2 regions of the Streptomyces sp. NPDC048434 genome follow, and region 1 is predicted to be linked to the other one. Evidence: riboswitches for the same ligand, from Rfam matches in the RefSeq annotation. Region 1 holds a riboswitch; the other holds the start of a gene.
The links. Region 1 has a riboswitch for glycine ahead of gcvT (glycine cleavage system aminomethyltransferase GcvT). Riboswitches for the same ligand answer to the same signal wherever they lie in the genome.

Region 1 (14,849 bases):
CCAACCACCCTCGAACGGGGCGGAGTTCACCAGCGAGGGGTCGTTGACGACATCCTCGTTGATCTCGGTGATCTCACCGTCGACGGGCGAGTAGAGATCGCTGACCGACTTGGTCGACTCCAGCTCGCCGCAGGTCTCGCCCGCCGCGACCGTGGAACCGACCTCAGGGAGCTGCACGTAGACGACGTCGCCGAGCGCGTTGGCCGCGTGCTCGGTGATGCCGACCGTCGAGACGCCTTCCTCGGCGCCCGACAGCCACTCGTGCTCCTTGCTGTAGCGCAGCTGCTGGGGGTTGCTCATGACTCGATTCTCCTGTACGCGAGGGTGTGATCGTGAAGGGGGTCGCCCCCCTGGCGCAGCCAAGGGGAGGGTCTTGCACAGTGAGACGCGCGGGCGCACCGCTGCCCGCGTCCGCCGCGCGTGAACCGTTACTTCTGCCGCTTGTAGAACGGCAGAGCGGTGACCTCGTACGGCTCATGGCTTCCACGGATGTCCACGCAGACACCCTCGGTGCCCGGTGTGGCGTAGGCGGCGTCGACGTAGGCGATGGCGACCGGCTTGCCGAGGGTGGGGGAGGGGGCCCCGGAGGTGACCTCGCCGATGACCGTGCCGTCGGCCGTGACGACCGGGTATCCGGCGCGCGGGATCCGGCGGCCCTCGGCGATCAGACCGACCAGCTTGCGCGGCGGCCGGGTCTCGGCGCGCTCGGCGGCCGCCGACAGTGCGTCCCGGCCCACGAAGTCACCGCCGTTGGAGGTCTTCTCGAACTTCACGACCCGGCCCAGGCCCGCGTCGAACGGCGTGGTCGAGGTGGTCAGCTCATGCCCGTACAGCGGCATGCCCGCCTCCAGGCGCAGGGTGTCCCGGCAGGACAGGCCGCAGGGCACCAGACCGGCGTCCTTGCCGGCCTCGGTCAGCGCCTCCCAGAGGGCGACCGCGTCGGCGGGCCGGACGAACAGCTCGAAGCCGTCCTCACCGGTGTATCCGGTGCGGGCGATCAGCGCCTCGACACCGGCGACGGTGCCGGGCAGACCCGCGTAGTACTTGAGGCCGTCCAGATCGGCGTCCGTCAGCGCCTTGAGGATGCCGGGGGACTCCGGGCCCTGCACCGCGAGCAGCGCGTAGGCGTCGCGGTCGTCGCGGATCGCGGCGTCGAAACCGCCCGCCCTAGCGGTCAGGGCGTCCAGCACCACCTGGGCGTTGGAGGCATTGGCGACGACCATGTACTCCTGGTCGGCGAGGCGGTAGACGATCAGGTCGTCGAGGATGCCGCCCTCGGCCTCACAGATCATGGTGTAGCGGGCGCGGCCGGTCTTCACCCCGCCGATGTTGCCGACCAGCGCATAGTCGAGGAGATCGGCGGCCCGCGGGCCGGTGACGGTGATCTCGCCCATGTGGGAGAGGTCGAAGAGGCCGGCGCGGGTGCGGACGGCGACATGTTCGTCGCGCTCGCTGCTGTAGCGGAGCGGCATGTCCCAGCCGGCGAAGTCGGTCATGGTGGCGCCGAGCGCGCGATGGGTGGCATCCAGCGCGGTGCGGCGGGGGGCATCAGTCATGGGTTCTGGGCTCCCAGGCATGGGTGACAAGACGGTCTCCCCATCTGTCATCGGAACCTGAGAGGTTCACCGGGATCCCGCGAACGGACCCGGTTTGCACCTTGGGTGGAGCCGCCCCGTCAACCTGGCAGTGGCTCGCTTTTCAGATCTGCCTCGCCCGCGCGGTATAGGGGCCTGAGAGATTCAAGGGAGGACTTGCTCCTTCGGCGCCCCGCCTTGGCGGCCGGGGACTCTCCCGCACGGGTTCAAGCGGCCGGTATGGAGTTGGCGGTGCACGGCTGAGCTGAGATGTGCACGTGGCGGCCACATCATTGCACGGGATCGCCGGATACAGGAGCCCTGGTCGGCGCCCCGCCCATGACGTGGGCAGATCGAACAATCACCTTGATGGGCATTACCTTTTCTTGACACTCTGCGGGTAGGGGACGGACTCGAACCGGAGCGGAACCGGACGGGGAGGACGATCGCGTGCACAGCGAAGCGGCATTCGGGGCCACTTCAGGGGCCGTGCCGTCGGCTGTCGTGCCGGCGGTGCCGCCCGTCGCCGTGTCCCGGACCGGCCGGACGCCGCGGTCCGTCGTCCGGCCGGGCCGCGGTGCCGAGATCGTGGACCTCCGGGGCGCAGCACGCGCAAGGAACGCCGCCGAGCTGCGGTTTCCGGCCGGTGACCTGGTGGTGGTCTCGGGTCTGCCGGGCAGCGGCAAGAGCACCCTCATGCATCGTGTCGTGCCGCCGCTGGACGCACACGGCGCCGCGGTGCACCGCATCGATTCGCAGGACGTACGCGAGCGCTGGGAGCACGGCAGACTGCGCCGGCTGCCGTACGCCCTCTACCGCCCGCTGGTCCGGGCCGCCCACTATCTGACGCTGGGCCGTGTGCTGCGCTCCGGCGACAGCGTGGTGGTGCACGACTGCGGCACCCTCGCGTGGGTGCGTGGCTGGATCGCGCGGTCGGCGGTGCGCGGCGGCCGTGGGCTGCATCTGGTGCTGCTCGATGTGCCGCCCGAGGCGGCGCGGTCCGGCCAGGAGGCGCGGGGGCGCGGGGTGTCGGGGTACGCCTTCGCGCGGCACCGCAGGGCGGTGGGCCGGCTGGTCGGCGCGGCGGAGTCGGCCCGGCTGCCGAAGGGGTTCGGCTCGGCCGTGCTCCTCGACCGGCGGGCGGCGAGCGCCCTGGAGACCGTCGGCTTCGGCTGAGCGGACGGGCACCCCGCCCCGCAGGTCCCGCCGCACGCCTTCTCGTCTAGGGTCTTTGGCCAGATGGCGCGGTTTGGAACGGGTGGATACAGATGATATTTCCGGAGCAGGGGATACCCCAGCTGGCGTGGCCGGCGAATGAGCTCGAAGAGGTGCTGGCCGCTTCGGTCGGGCACCCGGGCGCCGGTGGCCGGATCGTCGAGGTACTGGGCCGCAGCCGGGTGTGGGTGCCGCTGCCCAACGGCGGCGGCCCGGAGAGCGCGGGCCCCGGCGCCCGCGGCCTCGATCTGCCCACCGTCGAGTTCGACGGTGCGGCCTATGTCCCGGTCTACAGCTCCGAGCAGGAGTTCCTGCGGGTGGTCGGCGCACACATGCCCTTCACCGTCGCCCCGGCCCGGGAGTTCGCCCGCGGGCTGCCGCCGCACATCGGCATGGCGGTCAACCCCGACGGCATGATCGGAGTCCCGCTGCCGCCGCCCGCGGTGGTCGAACTGTGCCGGGAGGGGCGCCATGAGTCGGCCGGTCTGCCCAGCGGCGGCCGGGTGCGGCTCTTCGAGCCGGACTGGCAGGACGAGCCGGTGGACTTCCTGGCCGCCGCCGGACTGGAGTTCTCCGGCGCCGGAATTGTCCTGACTGCCCGGCGTGCCCTGGCAAGTGTCGAGGGCGACACGCCCGCACTGTTCGTCGGTGTGCAGATCGGGACGGACGCCTCGGCCCTGCACGACGGCACCGCCCGCGAGACGGTACTGTCAGCCCTCGGACGTGCGCTCGGCGCAGTACCGCTGCCCTGGTCCGTACAGCTCGTCATGCTCGACCTCGCCCAGGGCGACCCGGTCGCCGACTGGATGCTGGAGCGTGTGCGGCCCTTCTACTCTCGGGACCGCTCGTAAGCTGGTTGGATGACGAGCGGGCGCACCCACACGTGCCCTGCTGACAGAAGGGACGGACCACGTGAGCGCGGGTGCGCATCAGGGGCCGGCGGCGGCCGGACAGCTGGAGCAGCTGCTCCAGCAGGTCTCGCCCGGCCGTTACGACGCCTATGAGGCACTGCTGCACGCGCTCGCCGCGAGCCAGGTCTGGATGCTGCTCTGGCACGGCCGGGCCGGTATGCCCGATGCGCAGTACGGAAACATGGAGGTCGAGGGCCTCGGTTATGCGCCGTGTGTGACCTCGGCGCCCGAGCTCGCCGCCTCCGGCTGGAACCGTGACCACGAGGTCGTCACCGGCCCGGAGATCGCCGCCGCGCTGTTCCCCGACCGCTGGGGCCTGTGGCTGAACCCGCATGCCCCCGGCGGTGGTGTCGGCATCCCGTGGCTGGATCTGCGCCGCGTCGCCGGTGGTCTGGACCGGCTGCCCGCCGGTCCGCTGCGGATCTCGGAGCCGGTCATCGACATCCCGCAGTTCTACGCGCTGCTCGCCCAGAACGCCCACCGGACGCCCGCCGTGCGGTCGCTGCGCCGGGCCTGGGTGCAGCCGGCGCTCGGTGCCCCTTATCTGGCGATTGGTCTGGATCTGTACGACACCGGCCAACAAGCGGTGGATTCGGCGCGGTTGATGATCCAGCAGTCGATCGGCGCGGTTCCGGACGGTCTGCCCGTCTCCACGGTCGCGATGAACGACGACTACGACCCGGTCGGCATGTGGATGCGGGCCTCCACGCGCCCCTTCTTCGACCGTGACGGCTACGCCCAGCCGCCGGGTCAGCCGGCCCCCGCACCGTCGTACGGCTACGGCTCCCCGCGTCCTTACTGACAGCGCGTCTCCGGCCCCCGGGAGTGCCGGCCGGGCGCCGGTCCTGTGATGAATGCTCCCTGTATGCCCCGCGGTTGAGGCCCTCTCCCGCGGGTGATCGCCCCGCTGAGCCCGAACTGCTGTCCGTATAACGGAACGTCGCGGAGCACATCACAGTTGCGCATCCTTTCCCCGTCAGGGCTGGTGACTGATCGAGAAAGGGATGAAGACTCCGGAAACAACAGGGCCTCGGTCCTTTGTACGAGCGCCATCCCGTACGGCGTCGCGTGAGCCTCTGACTTCCATAGTGCGAACTTCCGCGATGCCCGCATGACTTGCACCGAACTTGCACCAGTGATGTGAACCAGGCCGCTATCCGCGGCGCGCAGGGGCCGGCCACCGTCGGCCGAGAGGGGTCAAAGGCACTGTGACGGCACCGATCGAGACCACCGGGGCGGCTGCTGAGGCGCAGCCGGAAGCGGTGCTGAAGGGCGTCGAAGGAAAGCGGATCGAGGGGCGTTCGCTCGGTCAGATCGCATGGTTGCGCTTCCGGCGGGACAAGGTCGCGGTGGCCGGTGCCATCGTTGTCATCCTGCTGATCGCCGTCGCCGCCCTCTCCCGTCCGATCCAGTCCCTGCTGGGGCTGGACCCGAACAGTCCCAACCAGTCGCTGATCGACCCCAACACCACGCTCCCCAAGGGCGATCTCGGTGGCATGAGCGCGGATCATCCCCTGGGCGTGGACCCGAAGTTCGGCCGTGATCTGCTCGCCCGGATCCTGGAGGGCTCCTGGGTGTCGCTGATCGTGGCGTTCGGCGCGACGCTGCTGTCGGTCGCCATCGGCACGGTTCTCGGTGTGGTCGCCGGCTTCTACCGCGGGCGGGTGGACGCCGTCATCAGCCGGATGATGGATGTCTTCCTGGCCTTCCCGCTGCTGCTGTTCGCCATCGCGATCTCCGCCTCGCTGCAGGGCGGTGCCTTCGGCTTGGAGGGCCTGCCGCTGCACATCTCGGTGCTGATCTTCGTGATCGGCTTCTTCAACTGGCCCTATATGGGACGGATCGTGCGCGCGCAGACCCTGTCGCTGCGCGAGCGTGAATTCGTGGACGCCGCGCGCGGCATGGGCGCGCGCGGGCCGTTCATCCTCTTCCGGGAGCTGCTGCCCAACCTGGTGGGGCCGATCATCGTCTACTCGACCCTGCTGATCCCCTCCAACATCCTCTTCGAGGCGGCACTGAGCTTCCTGGGCGTCGGCATCCAACCGCCCCAGGCGTCCTGGGGCGGCATGCTCAACCAGGCGGTCAAGTACTACGAGGTCGATCCCCAGTACATGATCGTCCCCGGCCTCGCGATCTTCGTCACCGTGCTCGCGTTCAACCTGCTCGGTGACGGACTGAGGGACGCGCTGGACCCGCGCAGCCGCTGACGGCTGTACCGGGCGCCCGCTCAGACGCCCCAACTGCGTTACTGCATTTCCGCGTTACTGCTTTTCCGCATTTTGAGGTTTGACGTTTCTCGACGAACGAAGGGGACACCGACCATCATGCGAAGGTCAGTTCCGGTCGCGGCTGTCGCGGCCATCACCAGTGCGGGCCTTTTGCTGGCCGGCTGCAGCGAGGGCAAGGGCTCCTCGGAGGGCTCGGGCAAGGCGAACGCCGCCACCAAGGGCGTCGTCAACGCCTCGGACGCGAAGGGCGGCACGGTCACCTACGCGATGAGCGACGCCCCCGAGTCGTTCGACCCGGGCAACACGTACTACGCCTTCATCTACAACTTCAGCCGGCTCTACGCGCGCCCGCTCACCACCTTCAAGCCGGGCCCCGGCACCAAGGGCAACGAGCTGACCCCCGACCTCGCCGAGTCGATGGGCAAGCCCAGCGACGGGGGCAAGACCTGGACGTACAAGCTCCGCAAGGGCGTCAAGTACGACGACGGCTCCGAGGTCACCTCGCAGGACGTCAAGTACGCCGTCGAGCGCAGCAACTTCGCGCGTGACACCCTCTCGCTGGGCCCGAACTACTTCCAGCAGTTCCTCAAGGACAACGACGGCGGTTACAAGGGTCCCTACAAGGACAAGAGCAAGGCCGGTCTGAAGTCCATCGAGACCCCGGACGCCCAGACGATCGTCTTCCACCTCAAGAGGCCGTTCGCCGAGTTCGACTACCTGGTGAGCGCCCCGCAGACCGCCCCGGTCCCGCAGGCCAAGGACAAGGGCGCGGACTACACCAAGTCCGTGCTGTCCACCGGCTCGTACAAGTTCCAGAGCTACGAAGAGGGCCAGAAGCTCACCCTGGTCCGCAACCCGCAGTGGTCCGCGAAGACGGACCCGCTGCGCAAGCAACTGCCGGACAAGATCGTCCTGAACCTGAAGGTCGCCCAGTCGACCATCGACAAGGACCTCCAGTCCGGTAACACCCTGGTGGACCTGGCCGGCCGTGGTGTCGACGGGCAGACGCAGGCCCAGCTCCTGACGGACTCCAAGGAGAAGGGCAACACCGACAACGCCCTTGGCCAGCGCCTGGTCTACACGGCGCTGAACACCAAGGTGAAGCCGTTCGACAACATCGAGTGCCGCAAGGCCGTCGAGTACGCCATCGACAAGAAGGCCGTACAGACCTCGCTCGGCGGTCCGATCCGCGGTGAGCTGGCCTCCACGGTCCTGCCGACCGACATCGACGGCTACCAGAAGTACGACCAGTACCCGCAGAAGTACGACGGCGACAAGCTGGACCTGACCGAGGCCAAGAAGCACTGGGCCAAGTGCGGCGCCGGCAAGACCACGACCACGATCCTGGCCCGCAACGACCGCCAGGACGAGGTCGACGCGGCCACCTCGATCATCGACTCGCTGAAGAAGATCGGCGTCACCGCCAAGATCCAGTCGTACCCGACCAGCAAGTACTTCTCGGACTACGCCGGTGTGCCGAAGTTCAACAAGAAGAACAACGTCGGCCTGATCATGATGCAGTGGGGCTCGGACTTCCCGACCGGCTACGGCTACCTCCAGCAGATCCTGAACGGCAAGGCGATCAGCCAGTCCGGTAACACCAACCTCTCGGAGCTGGACGACCCGGCCATCAACAAGCTGCTCGACAGCGCCATCGCCAACACCGACAAGGCGGCCCGCGAAAAGGCCTACGCCGAGATCGACAAGAAGGCGATGGAGCAGGCGGCGATGGTCCCGCTCACCTACTTCAAGGTTCTGATGTACCGCTCGCCCAAGGCCACCAACCTGGTGTCCACCTCGGCCTTCAGCGGTCAGTACGACTACCTCAACATCGGCGTCAAGAAGTAGCAGCCCTGGAAGGCAGGTGAAGGCATTGGTGTCCGCGGGCCGGCGGTAAACCGGCTCGCGGCGCCGACGCCGCATCCCCGTGTTCTCGTACATAATCCGCAGGTTGATCAGCGCAGTGGTCCTGCTGCTGATCGTCAGCGCGGTCACTTTCGGCATCTTCTTCCTGCTGCCGAAGCTGGCCGGGCAGAGCACCGACCAGCTTGCCCAGCAGTACATCGGAAAGGCCCCCACGCCCGCGGACATCGCCGCGGTCAAGAAGAATCTCGGCCTGGACAAGCCCGTGTACGAGCAGTACTGGGATTTCCTCAAGGGCATTTTCGTCGGCGTCGACTACAAATTCGGTCCGGAAGTGGCCAAGTGCCATGTGCCGTGCTTCGGCTACTCCTTCAAAACCCATATCGAGGTCTGGCCGGAGATCCAGACCCGGCTTCCGGTGACTCTCTCGCTGGCCGCCGGTGCGGCCGTGCTGTGGGTCGTCTCCGGTGTCGCCACCGGCGTGCTGTCCGCGCTGCGCCCCGGCTCGTTCTTCGACCGGGTGGCCATGGGCGTCGCACTGGCCGGCGTCTCCCTCCCGATGTTCTTCACCGGCGCCCTGGCGCTGGCCCTGTTCACCTACCAGTGGCCGATCTTCGAACGCAGCGACTATGTGCCGCTGATGGACGATCCGTTCCTGTGGGCACGGACCCTGGTCCTGCCCTGGGTCACCCTGGCCTTCCTCTACTCCGCGCTCTACGCCCGGCTCACCAGAGCGGGCATGCTGGAGACGCTGAGTGAGGACTACATCCGTACGGCCCGCGCCAAGGGTCTGCGCGAGCGCCAGGTGGTCGTACGGCACGGTCTGCGGGCCGCGCTCACCCCGATCATCACGGTCTTCGGCATGGACCTGGGCCTGCTGCTCGGCGGCGCTCTGATCACCGAACAGGTCTTCTCGCTCAAGGGAGTCGGCGCCTTCGCCGTTGAGGCGATCAACGCCAACGACCTCCCGAACATCCTCGGCGTCACCTTGCTCGCCGCGTTCTTCATCGTCATGTGCAATCTGGTGGTGGACGTTCTGTACGCCGCCGTCGACCCGCGGGTGAGGCTCTCGTGACCGACTCCTCCGAGGACAAGACCGAGGCCGTCGTGGGTGAACCCACCGCGGCCGGCTCCCGGCCCCCCTCCGCCTTCCTCGAAGTGCGGGACCTGAAGGTGCACTTCAACACCGACGACGGGCTGGTGAAGTCGGTCGACGGCCTGAACTTCACCCTGGAGAAGGGCAAGACGCTCGGCATCGTCGGCGAGTCCGGCTCCGGCAAGTCCGTGACCTCGCTCGCCGTGATGGGACTGCACCGCGCCTCGCGCCAGCAGCGCAGCAAGGTGAACATGTCCGGTGAGATCTGGCTGGACGGCAAGGAGCTGGTCTCCGCCGAACCGGACGAGGTGCGCCGGCTGCGCGGCCGCGAGATGGCGATGATCTTCCAGGATCCGCTGTCCGCACTGCACCCCTTCTACTCGGTCGGCAGCCAGATCGTGGAGGCGTACCGCGTCCACAACGACGTGGACAAGAAGACCGCACGCAAGCGGGCGATCGAGATGCTCGACCGGGTCGGCATCCCGCAGCCCGACAAGCGGGTGGACGACCATCCGCACCAGTTCTCCGGCGGTATGCGCCAGCGCGCCATGATCGCGATGGCGCTGGTCAACAACCCGGAGCTGCTGATCGCGGACGAGCCGACCACCGCACTGGACGTCACCGTCCAGGCGCAGATCCTGGACCTGATCCGCGATCTGCAGAAGGAGTTCGGCTCGGCGGTCATCATCATCACCCACGACCTCGGGGTGGTCGCCGAACTCGCCGACAACCTGCTGGTGATGTACGGCGGACGGTGCATCGAGCGCGGCCCGGCCGAGAAGGTCTTCTACGAGCCCCAGCACCCCTACACCTGGGGACTGCTCGGCTCCATGCCGCGCATCGACCGGGACCAGACGGACCGGCTGATCCCGGTCAAGGGATCTCCGCCCAGCCTGATCAACGTCCCGTCCGGCTGCGCCTTCAACCCCCGCTGCCCGTACGCGGATGTGCCCAAGGACAACCTCACCCGTACGGTCCGCCCCGAACTGCGCGAGGCCGGCGGCGAGCACTTCTCCGCCTGCCATATGTCGCAGGAGGAGCGGGAGCGTATCTGGACCGAAGAGATTGCGCCGAAGCTGTGACCGAGACGACTGACGACCAGAACAAGAAGATTCCGCTCCAGAAGACGGCGGAGGCCTCGGCGACGTCCGCGGAGAGCGCCTCCGATGCCGAGCCGCTGCTCAGGGTCCGCGGTCTGGTCCGGCACTTCCCGATCACCAAGGGCCTGCTCAAGCGGCAGGTCGGGGCGGTGCAGGCGGTCGACGGCATCGACTTCGACGTACGGCCGGGCGAAACCCTCGGCATCGTCGGCGAGTCCGGCTGCGGCAAGTCGACGATGGGCCGGCTGATCACCCGCCTCGACGAACCGACCGGCGGCTCCATCGAGTTCCAGGGCAGGGACATCACCCATCTGTCCCCGGGCAAGCTGCGGCCGATGCGCCGGGACGTCCAGATGATCTTCCAGGATCCGTACGGTTCGCTGAACCCGCGCCACACCATCGGCGGGATCGTCTCCACCCCCTTCCGCCTCCAGGGCGTCGAGCCCGAGGGCGGGCTGAAGAAGGAGGTACAGCGGCTGCTGGAGCTGGTGGGCCTGAGCCCGGAGCACTACAACCGCTATCCGCACGAGTTCTCCGGCGGCCAGCGCCAGCGCATCGGTATCGCCCGTGCGCTGGCGCTCAAGCCCAAGCTGGTGGTCGCCGACGAGCCGGTCTCGGCCCTCGACGTCTCCATCCAGGCCCAGGTCGTCAACCTCATGGACGACCTGCAGGACGAGCTGGGCCTGACGTACGTCATCATCGCCCACGACCTCTCGGTCATCCGGCATGTGTCGGACCGGATCGCGGTGATGTACCTCGGCAAGATCGTGGAGTTGAGCGACCGCCAGGGGCTCTACGAGTCGCCGATGCACCCGTACACCAAGGCGCTGCTGTCCGCCGTGCCGGTGCCCGACCCCAAGCGGCGCACCCAGCGCGACCGGATCCTGCTCAAGGGCGATGTGCCCTCGCCGATCAACCCGCCCTCCGGCTGCCGGTTCCGCACCCGTTGCTGGAAGGCGACCGAGGTGTGCGCCACCACCGAGCCGCCGCTGGTCGCGCTGCGGACGGGGCACCAGGTGGCCTGCCATCACCCGGAGAACGCGGAGCACGCCGGGCACGCCGGGACCGCGGAGAGCGCGGCCCCGGCGCCCGGTAAGGCAGCAACCGACGAGTAACACTGAGGACTTGGCAAAGTCCTGGGTAAAACGCGGCGGGAGAGTGCAGAGTCAGCACGGTTGTTCGATCTTGAGGTGAACTTCATCCGTGTGTCCGAAGGGATGACTCATGGCACTCTCCCGTTCTGCGCGTCGCACCTCCCGCTGGCTCGCGCTGGCCACCGCGGTGGCCTCGGCCGCCACCATCGCCGCCGCACCCGGCGCGTCCCCCGGCGCCCCGGGCATCGGTGACCCGTACTTCCCCAAGCTGGGCAACGGCGGCTTCGACGCCCTGCATTACGACCTCGGCGTCAGCTACGAGCCCGGCAGCGGCCGCCTCGACGGCCGCACCACGCTCACCGCGAGAGCCACCAAGAACCTCTCCGCCTTCGACCTCGACCTGCAGAAGCTGACGGTCGACTCGGTGCGGGTGAACGGGCGGCGGGCGCACTTCACCAGATCCGGCGACGAGATATCCGTACGCCCCGACTACCCGCTGCGCCGCGGCAAGAAGTTCGCCGTCACCCTCGCCTACCACGGTGTCCCCAAGCCGCTGAGCGGTCCGATCGTCTTCGGCTCCGACTACGGCTGGATGAAGACCAAGGACGGCGTCTTCGTCGCCTGCGAGCCGAATGCCGCCTCGACGTGGTTCCCCTCCAGTGACCACCCCGGCGACAAGGCGACCTACGACATCCGCATCGACGCCCCCAAGGGCCTCACGGGTGTCTCCAACGGGCGCCTGATCAGTTCCGGGGAGGCGCACGGCCGCTCGTACGCCCACTGGCGCGAGCGCCGCCCGATGGCGACGTACCTGGCCACCGCCACCATCGGCAAGTTCGACGTCCGTACGGGCACCACCCCCGGCGGCACGCCCATCTATGTGGCCACCGACCCGACCCTGCCCGCGGGCAACGTCGATGTCTACGGCGTCACCGCCGAGGCCACCGACTACTGGTCGAAGGTCTTCGGCCCGTACCCCTTCGAGGAGACCGGGGCGATCGTCGACGACATGCCGCAGGCCGGCTTCTCGCTGGAGGTGCAGTCCAAGCCCGCCTACTCGGCCGTGCGCAACGAGACGACCATCGTCCACGAGCTGGCGCACCAGTGGTTCGGTGACTCGGTCTCCGTCCGGCAGTGGAAGAACATCTGGCTCAACGAGGGCTTCGCCAGCTATGCGCAGTGGCTGTGGGCCGAGCACCGCGGCACCCTGAGCGCCCATGACGCCTTCCGCAAGGCGTACGACTCCCGGCCGGCGGGCGACGACTTCTGGAAGGTGAAGGTCGGCGACCCGCAGCGGGACACCATGTTCGCCCAGGCGGTCTACACCCGGGGTGCGATGACGCTGCAGACGCTGCGCGAGCGGATCGGCGACAAGGCCTTCTTCAAGCTGCTGCCGGCCTGGACCTCCGCGCACCGCTACGGCAACGCGGACACCGCCCAGTTCATCGCGCTCGCCGAGAAGATCTCCGGACAGCAGCTGGACGGCCTCTTCGACACCTGGCTGAACACGGACAGCAAGCCGTCGCTGCCGGCGAACTGAGGGTCCGGTCGCCTCGGTCAGCCGGAGTCCTGCTGCCCGCGGCGGCTGCGGAGCTGCTGCGGGCGCGGCAGATGCAGCCCGAGGTAGACCGCTCCCATCCGCAGTGCGAACACCACCCCCGCCGAGATCGCCGCGGCGGGGGTGGCCCCCGTGCCGAGCAGGTACAGCAGCAGATAGCAGCAGCCGCCGGCCAGCGCGGCGATCGCGTAGACGTCCTCCCGCAGCAGCAGCGGCGGGAACTCCCCGCACAGCACATCGCGGATGACCTCACCGGCGACCCCGGTCAGTACCGCCAGGATGATCACCGCGAGCGGGGTGGCGCCCGCGTCGATCGCGGCACGGGCCCCGATCACCGTGACCACGGACAGCCCGATCGCGTCGGCCACCAGCAGCGCCTTGTGCGGCAGCTGCCAGAACCGCAGATAGATCATGGTGCCCAGGCCGGCACAGATGATCACGGTCAGCAGTACCCAGTCGTGCGTCCAGTACAGCGGTCGCCGGTCGAGGATGAGATCGCGCAGCGTGCCGCCGGAGATGGACGCGGCGAAGGCGAGCACCAGGCCGCCGAAGGGGTCCATATTGGCGCGATAGGCGGCCAGTACCCCGCTCGCGGCGAAGGCGGCGACGCCGACCAGATAGAGCACGTGAAGCATGGCGCCATCATGGCAGGCCCGGAAGGAATGCTTCCGAGGGAGGCCGTTGAAACTGACACTACCGGTCAGTAACTATCCGGTGTAGCGTGCAACCCATGGCTCTGGTGACCCAAGGCAACAGCGAGTTCGACCGCGATACGGCGGTCACCCGCCGCGCCCCCGGCGTCTACGACGCACACCTCTCCGCCGGCTGGACCATCATCCAGGCGGTCAACGGCGGCTACCTCCTGGCTCTCATGGGCCGCGCCCTGGGGGATGCCCTCCCGCACCCCGACCCGCTCTCCGTCACTGCGCACTATCTGACGGCCTCGGTCCCCGGCCCCGCCGTCATCCGCACCGAGGTGGTCCGCACCGGCCGCACGATGTCGACCGGTACCGCGAGCCTCGTCCAGTTCGCGGAGGACGGCAGCGAGATCGAGCGGCTGCGGGTGCTCGCCGCGTACGGCGACCTCGGTGCGCTGCCCGAGGACGTCCGCACCACCGCCAAGCCGCCGGCCATTCCCCCGTACGAGCATTGCCTGGGCACCGACAGCGCCCCCGGCGGCCGCCCCGCCATCTCCGGCAGCACGGCCATCACCGACCGGCTGGCGCTCCGCCTGGACCCGGCGACCGCGGGCTGGGCCGTCGGTGCCCCGTCCGGAAAGGGCGAGATGCGCGCCTGGTTCGGCCTCGCCGACGGCCGCGAGCCCGACCCGCTCTCCCTCCTGCTGACCGTCGACGCCCTGCCGCCCACCGCCTTCGAGATGGGCCTGTCCGGCTGGGTGCCCACGGTCGAGCTGACCGCCCACATCCGCCGGCGCCCGGCGCCCGGCCCGCTGCGGGTCGCCATCACCACCCGCAATCTGGCGGGCGGTTTCCTGGAGGAGGACGCGGAGGTCTGGGACTCCGAGGACCGACTGGTCGCCCAGTCACGGCAGTTGGCGCGGGCGTTGCTGGAGGGGTAGCGCGGACGCGGCCGGTACGGCTGTCCCCGTCCTTTTCGCAGGTGGCTCACGGTGCGGAAGGGGAAAATGTGACGCAAAAGAGCGGGCGGTGGCCGCGCGGCACGTGACAGACTGAGCGTCATGGGGGACGTGGCTCTCAGAATTGATGATGCGACCGTCGTGTGGCTGCGGGCCGAGGGGCCGGCCGCGGGCGGCCGGTCCGACCTACCCGAGCAGTCCGGCGGGCAGCGGCCGTCCGGCGACGGCCCGCACCGGCCTCCCGACGCCGACGCTGAGTTGGAGCTGCCCGACGATTTCGGCTCCGCCCGGCCGGTCAGCGTGGACAGCCGGATGAGCCGGGCGCTGACCCGTGGCGGTGAGGCCCTCGAAGAGGCCCTGCGTCCGCTCAGCGGCGTACTCGGGCAGATCCACCGCTCGATCTCCAGCGGCAGCCACCGCCCCGACGAGGTCACCGTGGAGTTCGGTGTCACGCTCGGATCCGATCTGAGCCTCGGGGTGTTCTCCGGCAGCGGCGAGGCCAGCTTCAAGGTCTCCGCCACCTGGAACCTCGGCAGCGGCGCGGCGGAAGCAGGCGGGACGACGCCGTGAGTGCAGGAGCCGGTCCGGACACCCCGCTCCAGCTGTCCTTCGC
Region 2 (14,849 bases), on a different contig from region 1:
GCCGACTGGGAGTCCTACGGACTCATCGTCCCTCATGCGGAGGGCGGATACGACATCGAGGCCGTCACGGTGGCCAAGCTCGTTGCGGACCTGGGCCGTTTCGGTCTCGAACCGCGGCATCTGCGTGCCGTGAAGGCGGCCGCCGAGCGCGAGGCCGGCCTGGTCGAGCAGGTCGTTGCACCCCTTCGGCGGCACCGTAATCCGCAGACCAGGGCCCATGCCGAAGCCACTGCCAGGGAGCTGGCGACGCTGTCCGTACGGCTGCATGCGGCACTGGTGCAGACCGCTTTGCGGGTCCGGCTGTAGTGAGCAAACGAGTGCCCGACTACCCAAACCGGCCGGGCACGTCCTAGGGTTGCTGTGTGAACGAGCTCGACGTCGTGGGTGTCCGGGTGGAAATGCCTTCCAGCCAACCGATCGTGCTCCTGCGGGAGGTGGGAGGCGACCGATACTTGCCCATTTGGATCGGGCCAGGGGAGGCCACCGCCATTGCCTTTGCCCAGCAGGGCATGGTCCCTGCCAGGCCGCTGACGCACGACCTTTTCAAGGATGTGCTCGAAGCGGTGGGCCAGGAGCTGACGCAGGTCCGCATCACGGATCTGCGCGAGGGGGTTTTCTATGCCGAACTTGTCTTCGCGAGCGGGGTCGAGGTCAGTGCGCGTCCGTCCGACGCGATAGCGCTGGCTTTGCGCACCGGAACGCCGATCTTCGGTACCGACGGTGTGCTGGACGACGCGGGCATCGCCATCCCGGACGAGCAGGAGGACGAGGTGGAGAAGTTCCGCGAGTTCCTCGACCAGATCTCGCCCGAGGACTTCGGGACCAACAGCCAGTAATACCGGCCAGGCGAACCGCCTGTTTCCGGCCAAACAATTAGGCCTTCCCCGTGCGAGGTCACGAGAAACCACTCGTAGGGTGATTATCACTCGGCGTGGCGAGCGCGGCGATCGTTGACGCACCCCGAGTGACTGCATACCGTCGATGTGGCAGGTCCCGTCCGGGACGTGGAGGACGGAGGGCGGCGTGGCAATCACCGGCGACGGTATGGCGGCGGAAGGGGCGTTGCCGCTCCACTCGGGCGCGGCAGCAGACCCTGCCCCGGCATCGGCCGCGGCGGTGTCGGGGGACTGCGAGGCGCAGAACATCGGCTATCGCGGCCCGACCGCCTGTGCGGCAGCGGGCATCACCTATCGGCAGCTCGACTACTGGGCGCGTACGGGCCTGGTGGAGCCGAGCATCCGGCCGGCGTACGGCTCCGGCACCCAGCGGCTCTACAGCTTCCGGGACGTCGTGGTCCTGAAGATCGTCAAGCGGCTGCTGGACACCGGGGTGTCGCTGCAGAACATCCGCACCGCCGTCCAGCATCTGCGTTCGCGCGGGCTTGCGGATCTGACGCGGATGACGCTGATGAGCGACGGCGCCACGGTCTACGAGTGCACCTCGCCCGACCAGGTCGTGGATCTGCTCCAGGGCGGCCAGGGCGTCTTCGGGATCGCCGTGGGCGTGGTGTGGCGGGACGTGGAGAGCGTGCTGTCACAGCTCCACGGGGAGCGTGTGGACACCGGCGAGACCCTGGTCGGGAAGAACCCGCACGACGAGCTGGCGCGGCGGCGCAACCGGGCGGGCTGAGTCCCTGGGGGCATCACCGGCCCGGCATCGGGCCGATTGTCAGTGGCATGGGGCAGCATCGGACATGTGAGACCCGCGCCGACGATTCTGCATCTCGACATGGATGCGTTCTTCGCGGCCGCCGAGCAGGCGGCCAAGCCGAGCCTCCGCGGCAAGCCCGTGGTGGTCGGCGGGATCGGCGTGCGCGGGGTGGTCTCCACGGCGTCGTACGAAGCCCGGGTGTTCGGTATCCGCTCAGCGATGCCCACGGCACAGGCGCGTCGGCTGTGCCCCAACGCCGCTTATCTCACCCCGCGCTTCGCGTTGTACCGCCAGGTGAGTGAGACGGTGATGGAGCTGCTGCACGCGCTGTCGCCGCTGGTGGAGCCGCTGAGCCTGGATGAGGCGTTCGTCGACCTGGAAGCAGGCGGGGTGCCGCCCGAGACGGCCGCCGCGCGGGTCGTGGGGGAGCAGCTGCGCCGAGACATCCACTCCGCCACGGGCCTGACCGGCTCGGTGGGGCTGGCCGGCGCCAAGATGCTGGCGAAGATCGCTTCGGAGGCGGCCAAGCCGGACGGTCTGGTGGTCATCGAGCCCGGTACCGAGCGGGAGATGCTGGGCCCGATGACGGTGCGGACGCTGCCCGGGGTGGGGCCCGCGACGGCCGAGACGCTGCGCCGGGCCGGGATCCACACCATCGCGGAGACCGCGGAGGCCGGCGAGGCCGAGCTGGTGCGGCTGCTGGGCAAGGCGCACGGTGCCGGGCTGTATGCGATGGCGCTGGGCCAGGACGACCGGCCGGTGGTGGCCGAGCGGGACGCGAAGTCCATCTCGGTCGAGGACACCTTCGAGGTTGATCTGACCGACCGGACCCGGGTGCGGAGCGAGGTGCTGCGGCTGGCCGACCGCTGCGTACAGCGGCTGCGGGCCGCCGGGCGCTCCGGGCGGACGGTGGTCATCAAGGTGCGCAACTACGACTTCTCGACGCTGACCCGCTCCGAGACGCTCCGTGGGCCCACCGACGATCCGGCGGTGATACGGGAGGCCGCTGCGCGGCTGCTGGAGACGGTGGACACCACCGGCGGGGTCCGGCTGCTGGGCGTGGGGGTCAGCGGACTGGCCGACTTCACACAGGAGGATCTGTTCGCCCAGCTGGCGACGGAGCGGGAGGCGGAGGAGACTGCGAGAGCAGCGGCGGAGCCGTCCGGTGGCGAGACGGCGCCGCACGAGCCCGAGGAGGAGCGGCCGCGGCGCTGGCATCCGGGACTGGACGTGGTGCACGACGCATACGGCGCCGGCTGGGTGCAGGGCAGTGGGGTGGGGAGAGTGACCGTACGCTTCGAAACGCCATGGTCCGCACCGGGAAGGGTGCGGACCTTTGCTGTCGAGGATCCGGCACTGCGGCCGGGGGAGCCCCTGCCGTTGGTGGGCGGGGGGCCGGCGGACGGTCAGTCGTCCGAGCCGGCGATCTTGCCGAAGTCCTGGTCACCGGAGCCGGGGGAGGACACCGGATCGGAGGTCGGGGAGGAGATATCCAGTCGGTAGTGGTGATAGAGCTGAAGTTCCTGCTCAGGGGAGAGATGGCGGCCGACGCCGAAGTCCGGCGCGTCCTTGATCAACTTGCGGTCGTAGGGAATGTGCAGTCCCTCACCGACCATCTTGCTGGGTTCGAGGGGGACGAACGCGTCCCGGCTGAAGAGTCCGGTGCGCACGGCCGCCCACTCCGGTTCCCCCGTCGCGTCGTCGAGATAGACCTCGTCGATCGTGCCTATTTTGGCGCCGTTGCGGTCGAACGCTTTGCGGCCGATCAGGCTCCGGGGATCGATATCGGTTTGCACGGTCCCTCCAATTGGTCGCAACTGCCCTCTGACAACTACCAAACGGCACATTTCATGCCCTGGCCACTCGAAGGATCCTTCGAGTGCCGCGCTGGTAGGCTGGCCCATGGCCGCAGACCCCGTGCGGGAGAGTCCTTTGTCGTTCGCGACCAGGGCGCCGAAGGAGCAAATCCTCCCCGGAATCTCTCAGGCACACGTACCGCATGGGCGAGGTCACTCTGGAAAGCAGGGCGGGTCACGGAAGGTACAGTCCGAGACCCCTCCTCACCGACGGTGAAAGCCGGGCCGCCTCGGGCGGGCCGGTGAAGCTCTCAGGTTAGATGACAGAGGGGGAGGCCGTCCGGGCACCCGCGCCGTGGTGCCCCTCGTAGGTCGCACCGACCAGGAGGCCCCCGCAGATGACCACCAATCGCATCTCCTTGACCGAGCTGGAACGCGGCACCCCCTTCGAGCACCGGCACATCGGTCCCGACCACGAGGCGCAGGCGAAGATGCTCGCGCACATCGGATTCGGATCGCTGGACGAGCTCACCGCCACCGCCGTCCCCGATGTGATCAAGAGTGCGGAAGCGCTCGGCCTGCCGCAGGCCCGTACCGAGGCCGAGGTGCTCCAGGAGCTGCACGGCCTCGCGGACCGTAACCAGGTGCTGGCGTCCATGATCGGACTCGGCTACTACGGCACGTTCACCCCGCCGGTGATCCTGCGCAACGTCATGGAGAACCCGGCCTGGTACACGGCGTACACCCCCTACCAGCCGGAGATCTCGCAGGGCCGCCTCGAGGCGCTGCTCAACTTCCAGACGATGGTCGCCGACCTGACCGGACTGCCCACTTCCGGCGCCTCCCTGCTGGACGAGGGCACCGCAGCCGCCGAGGCGATGGCGCTCTCCCGCCGTGTCGGCAAGGTCAAGCAGGGCGTCTTCCTGATCGACGCCGACTGTCTGCCGCAGACCATCGCCGTGATCCAGACCCGCGCGGAGCCGACCGGCGTCGAGGTCGTGGTCGCCGACCTGTCCGACGGCATTCCGGCCGAGATCGCCGAGCGCGGTGTGTTCGGTGTGCTGCTGCAGTACCCGGGCGCCTCCGGTGCGGTCAGCGACCCGCGCGCCGTCATCGAGCAGGCCCACGAGCTGGGCGCGATCGTCACCGTCGCCGCCGATCTGCTCGCCCTGACGCTGCTGACCTCGCCCGGTGAGCTCGGCGCGGACATCGCCGTCGGCACCACCCAGCGGTTCGGCGTCCCGATGGGCTTCGGCGGACCGCACGCCGGGTTCATGGCCGTACGCGACCAGTTCGCCCGCAGCCTGCCCGGTCGTCTGGTGGGCGTCTCGGTCGACGCCGACGGCAACAAGGCCTACCGCCTCGCGCTGCAGACCCGCGAGCAGCACATCCGTCGGGAGAAGGCCACCAGCAACATCTGCACCGCGCAGGTGCTGCTCGCCGTCATGGCCGGTATGTACGCGGTGTACCACGGTCCCGAGGGCCTGCGGACCATTGCCCGGCGCACCCACCGCTACGCCGCGGTCCTCGCCGAGGGCCTGCGGGCCGGCGGGGTGGAGATCGTGCACGGCGCCTACTTCGACACGCTGACCGCGCGGGTGCCCGGCCGGGCCGCCGAGGTCGTCGCCGCCGCCCGCGAGGCCGGTGTCAACCTCCGGCAGGTCGACGCCGATCTGGTCGGCATCGCCTGCGACGAGACCACCGGCCGTGCGCAGCTGGCCGGTGTCTGGGGCGCCTTCGGTGTGCACGGCGACGTCGAGCAGCTGGATGCGGCCGCCGACGAAACGCTGCCGCGGGCTCTGCTGCGCGGCGACGACTACCTCGCCCACCCGGTCTTCCACCAGTACCGCTCCGAGACCGCGATGCTGCGCTACCTGCGCACCCTCGCGGACAAGGACTACGCGCTGGACCGCGGCATGATCCCGCTCGGCTCCTGCACGATGAAGCTGAACGCGACCACCGAGATGGAGCCGGTCACCTGGCCCGCGTTCGGCCAGCTGCACCCGTTCGCGCCGGCCGCCCAGGCCCAGGGCTACCTCACGCTGATCCAGGAGCTGGAGGAGCGGCTGGCCACCGTCACCGGCTATGACAAGGTCTCCATCCAGCCCAACGCCGGATCGCAGGGCGAGCTGGCCGGTCTGCTGGCGGTGCGTGCCTACCACCGCGCCAACGGCGACGAGCAGCGCACCGTCTGTCTGATCCCGTCCTCCGCGCACGGCACCAACGCCGCCAGCGCGGTGATGGCCGGAATGAAGGTCGTCGTCGTCAAGACCGGTGAGGACGGCGAGGTCGACGCCGACGATCTGCACGCCAAGATCGAGAAGCACCGTGACGAGCTCGCGGTCCTGATGGTCACCTACCCCTCCACACACGGCGTGTTCGAGGAGCACATCACCCAGATCTGCGCGGCGGTGCACGACGCCGGCGGCCAGGTGTACGTCGACGGCGCGAACCTCAATGCGCTGGTCGGCATCGCCGAGCCCGGCAAGTTCGGCGGCGATGTCTCGCACCTCAACCTGCACAAGACGTTCTGCATCCCGCACGGCGGCGGTGGCCCGGGCGTCGGTCCGGTCGGCGTACGCGCCCACCTGGCGCCGTACCTGCCCAACCACCCGCTGCAGCCCGCCGCGGGTCCCGAGACGGGCGTGGGACCGATCTCCGCGGCGCCCTGGGGCTCGGCCGGTATCCTGCCGATCTCCTGGGCGTACGTCCGCCTGATGGGCGGCGAGGGACTCAAGCGCGCCACCCAGGTAGCGGTGCTGAGCGCCAACTACATCGCCAAGCGCCTGGAGCCGCACTACCCGGTGCTCTACACGGGCCCCGGCGGCCTGGTCGCCCACGAGTGCATCATCGACGTCCGGCCGCTGACCAAGGCGACCGGTGTGAGCATCGACGACGTCGCCAAGCGGCTCATCGACTACGGCTTCCACGCGCCGACGATGTCCTTCCCCGTGGCCGGCACGCTGATGATCGAGCCGACCGAGAGCGAGGACCTCGGCGAGCTGGACCGGTTCTGCGACGCGATGATCGCCATTCGCGCGGAGATCGAGAAGGTCGGCTCGGGGGAGTGGGACAAGGACGACAACCCGCTGCGCAACGCCCCGCACACGGCGGCCGCGCTCGGTGGCGACTGGTCGCACCCGTACACCCGTGAGGACGCCGTCTTCCCGGCCGGTGTCGAGGCCTCGGAGAAGTACTGGCCGCCGGTGCGGCGCATCGACGGTGCCTTCGGCGACCGTAACCTCGTCTGCTCCTGCCCGCCTCTGGACGAGTACGACAACTGAGGTACGGCAACGGCGTCACCGCAACATTCAAGGGCCCTCGGCAGATCTGCCGGGGGCCCTGTGGTTCGTGCCGCTCTCGCGGGTCAGGCGGCGGCGATGGCGCGAGCGCGGTGCGGGGCGATGACCTGCCCGTCCGGCAGCAGCTCACCGGTGTCCTCGAAGAGCAGGACGCCGTTGCAGAGCAGGCTCCAGCCCTGCTCCGGGTGGTGCGCCACAGGGTGTGCGGCCTCCCGGTCGGTGGAGTTCGCAGACGGGCAGGGCGGTTGGTGCTGGCACATGGAAGTTGTCTTTCGCTGCGGTGTGAACGTCGTTGTGCGGCTCGATGAGGTGTTCATGGCCGCTCCCCCGTTTCCTTCGGTCGGTCCCAGTGTTGCCCCACAGGCAGGATTCCGCAGGGATTTCGCAGCAGCGGTACTCACTCGGTATGGACGCGTCACCCATGCGGGCGGTTGCTCCCAATTGCACTCCTCCCCAAGAGGATTGGGAGAGGTATCCGCGGGCTAGCCCGCGTGGGTGAGTACGACAGAGCGCCCCGCGGCCGGAAGGGCCGCGGGGCATGCTCGTGCGGGGTGGCGGAGGCCGGTGTCCGCGGGCAGCGGAGCCGGCGCGCCGGTTCAGGCGGGTTCGGCGAGCAGCGGGGTGGCGGGTGTGAGGCGCCGGGTGAGGCGGGGGAGCAGGTCGGCGATGGGCTGCGGACGGTGCGCGGCGATCCCCGGCGGGGCGGGCGCCAGCGGAACCAGCAGGTCACCGGGTGCGGGCAGCCCTTCGGCGCCGTCGGAGGCGATGTCGTGATGCAGCCACAGGGTGAGCATGTACAGCTCGGGAACGGACAGCAGTCGTGGCTGGTAGGGCGTAACGAGCGACTCCGCCTGCGCCAGAGCCTGCTCGGTCGCGGCGACATAGGGGCCGCCGCAGAACCGCGCGAAGGTCCAGCCGTCCGCGGTGAGCATCGCCTCGGCGGTCGCCACGGCACGCTCCCCGCCGCGGACCAGGAAGCGCCAGCCCGCCAGTCGGGTCTGCGGCATACCGCCGGCCCGGCTGACGTCGTCCCAGACGTGGACGGGCAGCGGGTGGTCGGGGCTGAGCGGACCCTGATGGGCGCGCAGCGCGGAGACCGGAGCCTCGCGGACCGCGGTGGGCGAGCCGAGGGCGGCGAGAACGCTGCGCAGGGCAGGCGCGGGGGCAGGGGGAAGGTGCAGCGGCATGGTGGGTCGCCTCTCACTTCGGAGACACGGTGGAGCGTGGCAGGTGCAAACGACGCTGTCTGCGTGCGGGGTCAGAGCGTGGCCGGCCGGGGCTGCGGCCCGGCGAGGTCAGTCGCTGTGCCCCGTGCCGATGAGAACACCGAGACGCTGGGCGCCAAGTCTCTGCCTCGTAAGCGGAGTTTATACGACGTATGTTCTGAAAGTGTTTCGTCTACCGGCCTTGTGGATTTCCGGCAAGATGAAATCCAGACCCTTGAGTGAGGTGCTTTCTGCCGCTTTGTGCAACGTTTTTGCGGCGCCACCTCACATTTCCTCGGCGGCGCGGTAGGCCGGATCTCGTCGGTGTTTCTCACGAAGGAAATGCGGAAGGCGATCGCCGCCGAGATATGCCTATGGGAGGTGCCGGAGGCTGGGCCACTTCGAGCCTATCGGTACCGGCGTGCCGCTGCGGCGTTATCGATCAGATTGCCGGGGCATCATCGACCGTAGCGTGAGCCCCGGTGGAGTCGGGGAAGGCCCCAAGCGGCCCGTGGTCACGGGTCGTTCACTCGAGGAGGGACCCTTCGATGGGGGAGAAGGTCGCCGCGGACGGGATCGACCTGGCGGACCGGGAGCGTTATCGAAGAAAGCTTCACGAGTGTCTTGAGGGATTGCGGAGGCTCCTGGAGGAGGAGAGGTTCGACCGGCCCAAAAATCTCATGGGGCTGGAGATCGAACTCAATCTGGCCGGCGCCGACGGGCTGCCCCGCATGATGAACTCGCAGGTGCTCGAGCGCATCGCCAGCTGCGATTTCCAGACCGAACTCGCCCAGTGCAATCTTGAGGTCAACATCCTGCCGCACCGATTGAGCGGCCGGGTCCTGGACCAGCTCGCCGAGGAACTCCGTACGGGACTCGCCTACGCCGAAAGGAAGGCGCGCGAGGTCGCCGCCCGGATCGTGATGATCGGCATCCTGCCCACCCTGCACGCCACCGACCTCACGGCCGCCAGCCTCTCCGAGAACGACCGCTATGTACTGCTCAACGACCAGATGCGGGCGGCCCGGGGCGAGGACTTCGCACTCGATATCCGGGGCGTCGAGCATCTGGTCTCCCGCTCGCCCTCGATCGCACCGGAAGCCGCGTGTACCTCGGTCCAGCTGCACCTCCAGGTGACACCGGGCCGCTTCGCCGCTGTCTGGAACGCCGCCCAGGCCATCGCCGCGGTGCAGGTGGCGGTCGGCGCCAACTCGCCGTTCCTCTTCGGCCGTGAGCTGTGGCGCGAGTCCCGGCCGCCGGTCTTCCAGCAGGCCACCGATACCCGCGTGCCCGAGCTGCAGGCCCAGGGGGTACGCCCCCGCACCTGGTTCGGCGAGCGGTGGATCGACTCCGCATACGACCTGTTCGAGGAGAATCTGCGCTACTTCCCGCCGCTGCTGCCGGTGTGCGGACCGCAGGAGCCGCTGCGGGTCCTCGCCGAGGGCGGGGCGCCCGACCTGGCCGAACTGGTGCTGCACAACGGCACGATCTACCGCTGGAACCGCCCCGTCTACGCGGTCGCCGACGGGGTCGCGCATCTCAGGGTCGAGAACCGGGTGCTGCCGGCCGGCCCCACCGTCGCCGACGTCATCGCCAACACCGCCTTCTACTACGGACTGGTGCGGGCGCTGGCCGAGGAGCCGCGCCCCATCTGGTCGCGCCTCCCGTTCGCCGCCGCGGCCCGCAACTTCGACGCCGCCTGCCGGTACGGCATCGACGCCACCCTGGACTGGCCCCGTCCCGGACGGGCCGGCGGCATCGCCGAAATCCCGGCCGTACGGCTGGTGCGCAGGGAACTGCTGCCGCTGGCGGCCCGCGGGCTGGACGCCTGGGGGGTGGAACCGGCCGATCGTGACCACTACCTCGGCATCATCGAGGAGCGCTGCCGGCGCCGGGTCAACGGCGCGTCCTGGCAGGCCGCGGCCTGCCACCACGCCCGGCGCCAAGGCCTGGACCGGGATGCCGCGCTCGCCGCGATGACCCGGCGCTACAGCGAGCTGATGCACACCGGGGAGCCGGTGCACACCTGGCCGGTCGCCTGGCCGGTGCGTGGGCGGCCCGCCGTACGGGAGCCACAGGAGGCGGCGGCCGAGGGGGCGTAGCGAGGCGCGGCGGACAGTGCCCGGTTGCTGCCGGTGCGGCCGAACGGGTTCCGGGGCCGCCGCACGGGGTGCTCAGCGCGGCCCCTTGCCGCCTGCCGCCAGGAGGGCCTTGAGGATCACCTGGTGGATCTGCGACGGGTCGCTGACCTGGTGCGCCGATCCGCCGGTCGGCGCCACGATGCGGTCCAGGGCCGAGGTGTCGGCGGCCGGGCCGATCGCGAGGGCGATCAGCGGCACCGGCTGCTTGGGGTCGGACAGCTCCTTCAGCTTGTCGACCAGGGCGTCGAGGCCGAGGCTGCCGGCGTCGTCGTTGGCGCCGTCGGTGACGATGACCAGTGAGTTGAGCTTCCCGCTCGCATACGAGGCGCAGGCCTCCCGGTACGCGGCGAGCGTGGTGTCGTACAGGCCGGTGGCGCCACGGGGCACCGGGGCCAGCGAGCTGAAGGCGGCGGTGAGCGCGTCACGGTGGGTGCCGCCGGCCGTCTCCCGGTCGCCGAGCCGGCCGGTGGGGGACAGCTCCACATAGTCCTTGTCGCCGTCCAGGAAGGTGGCGAACTTCCACAGCCCGATCTCGTCCTCGGGTGTGAAGGTGGCCAGCGCCTGGAGCAGGGACTTCTTGGCGAGATCCATCCGGGACCGGCCGGCGCCGCCCGGGACCGGGCTGCCCATCGACGGCGAGGCGTCCACGACCGTGGTGAGCCGGATGTTCTGCACCGTGACCGTCCACATGCCCATCAGCGCCTGGAGTTCCTTGACCGTCGGCGGATCGGCGGGGTCGGCGGAGTACGGCTGCGGAGCACGCCCGCCGGCCGCGGCGGTCACCTTCGGGTCCGCCTTGCCGTTGCCGGCCCGGAAGCCGTGCTTGCGCAGCGTGCGCTGTCCGTCGGTCTCGCCCAGCAGCGTCATGAAACGGTTGGCGGCGCGGGTCTGCTCGGGGCTCATCTCCGCGTCGTCGACCAGCGTGTACGGGTAGTCGAGCCGGGCCGCGCCGTCCTGGGGGTAGAACAGGTCCAGGTCGGGGCCGCCGCCCGTCCCGGTGTTGTGGGCGTACGCGGCCTGCTCCGACAGCAGCAGCGCCTGGTTGCGGCGCGGATTGTCCTGCTCCGCTCCGGAGCCGTCGCGCGGCAGGGTGGCCAGTGCCTCTTCGTCGCCGTCAGCGATCCGCTGGTGGAGAAGCTTGGCCGTCGCCGCGGTGCGGGTGTCGGCCTCGTCGCTGTCCTCGGCGTCCTTGGCGTTGGCGGTGCCGACCCGGGCCAGTGCGAGCAGCCCGGTGGCGCTGCGGGCCGGGTCGGCGACGCCCAGGCGCAGTGCGTCGCCGGATGTCACGGTCCGGGTCAGCTTCGTCCAGCTGTAGGTCTTCTCGGGCCAGCCCAGCGACGTGGCGGTCCCGGGGACGGCGCCGAGCGCGATCGGGGACGAGGCGATGATGCCGGCGGCGGTCAGGGGGGTGCCGCGCTCCGCGTCGACCCGGTCCACCCACAGGCTGGAATCCGGTACCCATACCTGGAATTCGGGGTCGACGGGCCGCTGCCCGAACGCGTCGGCGAGGTCGTTCGAGGCGCGCGCGGTGACTCTGACGTCCAGACATCTGCCGTCGGTGCGCGTCGCGTCCTCGCGGGCGGTCTTGGCCACCGCTTTGAGCGCCGGGGCGATATCGGGCGAGACGGCCACGTCGAGCCGCGCCGACCGGCCGCCGCACGGACCCCCGAACGGGAGCAGACCGCTGCGCAGCGCCACGACCGAGCCCGCGGCGACGGCCAGCACGAGCCCGGTGGAGATGACGAGGGTGCGCCGACGTACACCGGAGCGGGCCCCTGTGTGCTCCGGTGCGGAGCCGTCGGGCAAGCTGTGTCGTCCCATTGCGGTAGCGCCTCGCCTTCTCGGAGCTCGATCGGGATTCGATGGGGCGAGGGAGCGCGCCACGTGGATGGCGCCCGTCCCCGGCCTGTCGCGCGCGATCTTCGTACCTGCTGTCGAGACCCTAGCGGGGCGGTGGTGGCGAAGAGGCGGTAATGCGGAAGTGGAGGAAGCGTGCAGTCGGATACAAGTCCCGTGGCCGATGCGGACGTTCCAGGTAATGGGCCCGGTACGGGAGCAGGGACGGGGCAGGCCGAGGAGCCGTCCCGGAGCATCCTGCGCAGTGAGACGCTGATCGTCCTCGCCCTCTCGCTGGGTGCCAGTGCGGTGTCGGCACTGATCAGCTTCATCGGATCGCTGACCAAGCCCGGCGGCCTCAAGCATCAGGCGGCGACGCTCAACGGGTCCCATGCGCCCGGTCGGCCCTGGCTGGATCTCGCCTGGCAGCTGTTCGGTATCGCGACGGCCCTCGTCCCCGTGGTGCTGGTGGCACATCTGCTGCTGCGCGAACGGGCCGGCGGGCTGCGGGCGATCGGCTTCGACCGGCGGCGGCCCGGCTTCGACCTGGGGCGCGGTGTCGCGCTGGCGGCCGTCATCGGCGGCAGCGGGCTGCTGCTCTATCTGGGTGCGCGGGCGGCCGGATTCAATCTGACGGTGGTCCCCGAGGCGCTGCCCGCGGTGTGGTGGAAGATTCCGGTGCTGATCGCCTCCGCGGTGCAGAACGCCGTACTGGAGGAGGTCATCGTCGTCGGGTATCTGCTGCGCAGGCTGGGGCAGTTGGGCTGGTCCCCGGTGGCGGCCCTGGTGGCCAGTTCGGTGCTGCGCGGCTCCTACCACCTCTACCAGGGCATCGGCGGCTTCGTCGGCAACATGGTGATGGGCGTGATCTTCGTCCTGCTCTACCGGCGATGGGGGCGGGTCGGGCCGCTGGTCGCCGCCCATGCCCTGATCGACATCGTGGCGTTCGTCGGCTATGCGGTGCTGGCGGGGCATGTGGGGTGGCTGCCGACGGCGTGAGACGGGGGAGGCGCGGGGCACCGCCGGTGCCTGCCGCGCCTCCTGGGGACCGCTCCCGCCGGGGCCGGCTCAGCCGGTGACCAGCAGCTCGCCGTCGATGACCGTGACCGCCCAGCCGGTCAGCAGCGTACGGTCGCCGCGCAGCTCGGTCCGTACGAAGCCGGTGCGGGCGGCGCCCTGCAGGCCGACGAGTGCATCCCGGCCCAGGCGCGCCGACCAGAACGGGGCGAGCGCGGTGTGCGCGCTGCCCGTCACCGGGTCCTCGTCGATGCCCACCCCGGGGAAGAAGCAGCGCGAGACGAAGTCATAGCCGCCGTCGGGGTTTTCGGCGCGCGCGGTGGTGATCACGCCCCGGCCTCCGTGCCCCGCCAGCGCCGTCAGGTCCGGGCGCAGCGCCCGTACGGATCTCTCGTCGGCCAGCTCGACCAGGAGATCCCCGACATCGGGACCGGTGTCGTGCGCGGAGCGGATCTCGGTGCCCAGCGCGCCCGCGACGGCCGGCGGTACCTCGACGGGCGTGAGCGGGGCGGTCGGGAAGTCCATGGTGATCGCACCGCCGGAGCCGGTCGTCGTGGTCAGCACTCCGCTGCGGGTGCGGAAGCGGACCGTACCGGTGGCCGTCCCGGTGGTGTGCAGGACATGTGCCGTGGCCAAAGTGGCGTGCCCGCACATGTTCACCTCGGCGGCCGGGGTGAGCCAGCGCAGCGCCCAGTCGGCGTCACCGCCTTCGGGCAGCGGATGCGCAAAGGCGGTCTCGGAGAGATTGACCTCGGTGGCGACCTGCTGCAGCCAGGCCGTATCGGGAAAGGCGCCGGAGTCGAGGAGCACGACTCCCGCGGGGTTGCCGGTGAACGGACGCTCGCTGAAGGCGTCGACGATACGAATCCTCATGGCCGCGAGCGTAGAGGTGCCGCAAAGCCGCAGGCCAAGGCCAATTCGAGGGAATTGGACACGGTTGGCCGGCACGGCGGCGGCCAACCGTGGCTCGCCGCTCTGTGCGCGATGTTCCCGGGGGAGGTGTTCAGGGGCTTGCTTCGACGAACAGTCCCGATATATCGTTGAGGCATCGCAATAGATCAACGATAGAAAGCGAGGACGCCATCATGCGTTCCCAAGGACACGATCACGGACATGAGCACCGCCATGAGCACTGCGGCCCCGGGCGCCATGGCGGCCGCGGCGACTTCCCGGGCGGCTGGGAGCGGCGGCGCGCCGCCTTCGGCCCGTTCGGCCCGCCTTTCGGGGGCCCGCCGTTCGGCGGCGGCCGGGGGCGCGGCGGACCGCGCGGCCGGGCGCGGCGGGGTGATGTGCGCGCCTCGATCCTGGCGCTGCTCAAGGACCGCCCGATGCACGGCTACGAAATGATCCAGGAGATCGCCGAGCGCAGCGGCGGGGCGTGGAAGCCCAGTCCCGGCTCGGTCTATCCGACGCTGCAGCTCCTGGAGGACGAGGGGCTGATCGCCAGCGCCAGTGAGGGCGGCAAGAAGCTGTTCTCGCTGACGGACGCCGGGCGCACCGAGGCCGACAGTGGCTCGGACGCCCCCTGGGAGGACGCCGGCCGCGGCGTCGACTGGGAGGCGATGAACGAGATCCGCAAGGCGGGCGGCGGCCTGGTCGAGGCGTTCCGTCAGGTGTGGGCCACCGGCAGTCCCGAACAGCGGGAGAAGGCCATGGCGGTGGTCAACAAGGCGCGCAAGGAGCTGTATCTGATCCTTGCCGAGGAGGACTGAGCGGGGGGGGGTGACGGGGGTGCGGGGCCTTCGGGGGCCGGTGTGTGTGGGGGCTCCCGAGGGCTCAGGTGACCAAAGCGGCGAGCTTGCGCAGTGACTCGTTCAGCGCGGCGCTCGCCGAATCCCTGAGTTTGCCGGCCATCAGGGAGACCGCGGCGCCGGTGAACGTCCCGTCGATCCGGACGGCCGT

Region 2: another riboswitch for glycine. It lies ahead of gcvP (aminomethyl-transferring glycine dehydrogenase); the one in region 1 lies ahead of gcvT (glycine cleavage system aminomethyltransferase GcvT).

The regions. Positions count from the first base shown of each region.
Region 1 covers NZ_JBICXQ010000015.1:296-15,144, forward strand. The annotation lists gene gcvH (glycine cleavage system protein GcvH) at 1-300, opposite strand, end outside; gene gcvT (glycine cleavage system aminomethyltransferase GcvT) at 429-1,556, opposite strand; glycine riboswitch at 1,709-1,804, opposite strand; gene ACGFWI_RS18905 (AAA family ATPase) at 2,064-2,750, shown strand; gene ACGFWI_RS18910 (enhanced serine sensitivity protein SseB) at 2,843-3,640, shown strand; gene ACGFWI_RS18915 (enhanced serine sensitivity protein SseB C-terminal domain-containing protein) at 3,702-4,502, shown strand; gene ACGFWI_RS18920 (ABC transporter permease) at 4,909-5,907, shown strand; gene ACGFWI_RS18925 (ABC transporter substrate-binding protein) at 6,025-7,776, shown strand; gene ACGFWI_RS18930 (ABC transporter permease) at 7,856-8,866, shown strand; gene ACGFWI_RS18935 (ABC transporter ATP-binding protein) at 8,863-9,969, shown strand; gene ACGFWI_RS18940 (ABC transporter ATP-binding protein) at 9,999-11,102, shown strand; gene ACGFWI_RS18945 (M1 family metallopeptidase) at 11,212-12,621, shown strand; gene ACGFWI_RS18950 (trimeric intracellular cation channel family protein) at 12,639-13,274, opposite strand; gene ACGFWI_RS18955 (thioesterase family protein) at 13,370-14,218, shown strand; gene ACGFWI_RS18960 (CU044_2847 family protein) at 14,339-14,806, shown strand; gene ACGFWI_RS18965 (trypsin-like peptidase domain-containing protein) at 14,803-14,849, shown strand, end outside.
Region 2 covers NZ_JBICXQ010000037.1:7,245-22,093, forward strand. The annotation lists gene ACGFWI_RS33725 (MerR family transcriptional regulator) at 1-306, shown strand, start outside; gene ACGFWI_RS33730 (bifunctional nuclease family protein) at 363-836, shown strand; gene ACGFWI_RS33735 (MerR family transcriptional regulator) at 1,024-1,629, shown strand; gene ACGFWI_RS33740 (DNA polymerase IV) at 1,696-3,153, shown strand; gene ACGFWI_RS33745 (PRC-barrel domain-containing protein) at 3,057-3,446, opposite strand; glycine riboswitch at 3,561-3,658, shown strand; gene gcvP (aminomethyl-transferring glycine dehydrogenase) at 3,845-6,730, shown strand; gene ACGFWI_RS33755 (DUF5999 family protein) at 6,814-7,008, opposite strand; gene ACGFWI_RS33760 (hypothetical protein) at 7,345-7,935, opposite strand; gene ACGFWI_RS33765 (glutamate-cysteine ligase family protein) at 8,502-10,055, shown strand; gene ACGFWI_RS33770 (substrate-binding and VWA domain-containing protein) at 10,128-11,915, opposite strand; gene ACGFWI_RS33775 (CPBP family intramembrane glutamic endopeptidase) at 12,087-12,929, shown strand; gene ACGFWI_RS33780 (PhzF family phenazine biosynthesis protein) at 12,999-13,820, opposite strand; gene ACGFWI_RS33785 (PadR family transcriptional regulator) at 14,033-14,659, shown strand; gene ACGFWI_RS33790 (SRPBCC family protein) at 14,724-14,849, opposite strand, start outside.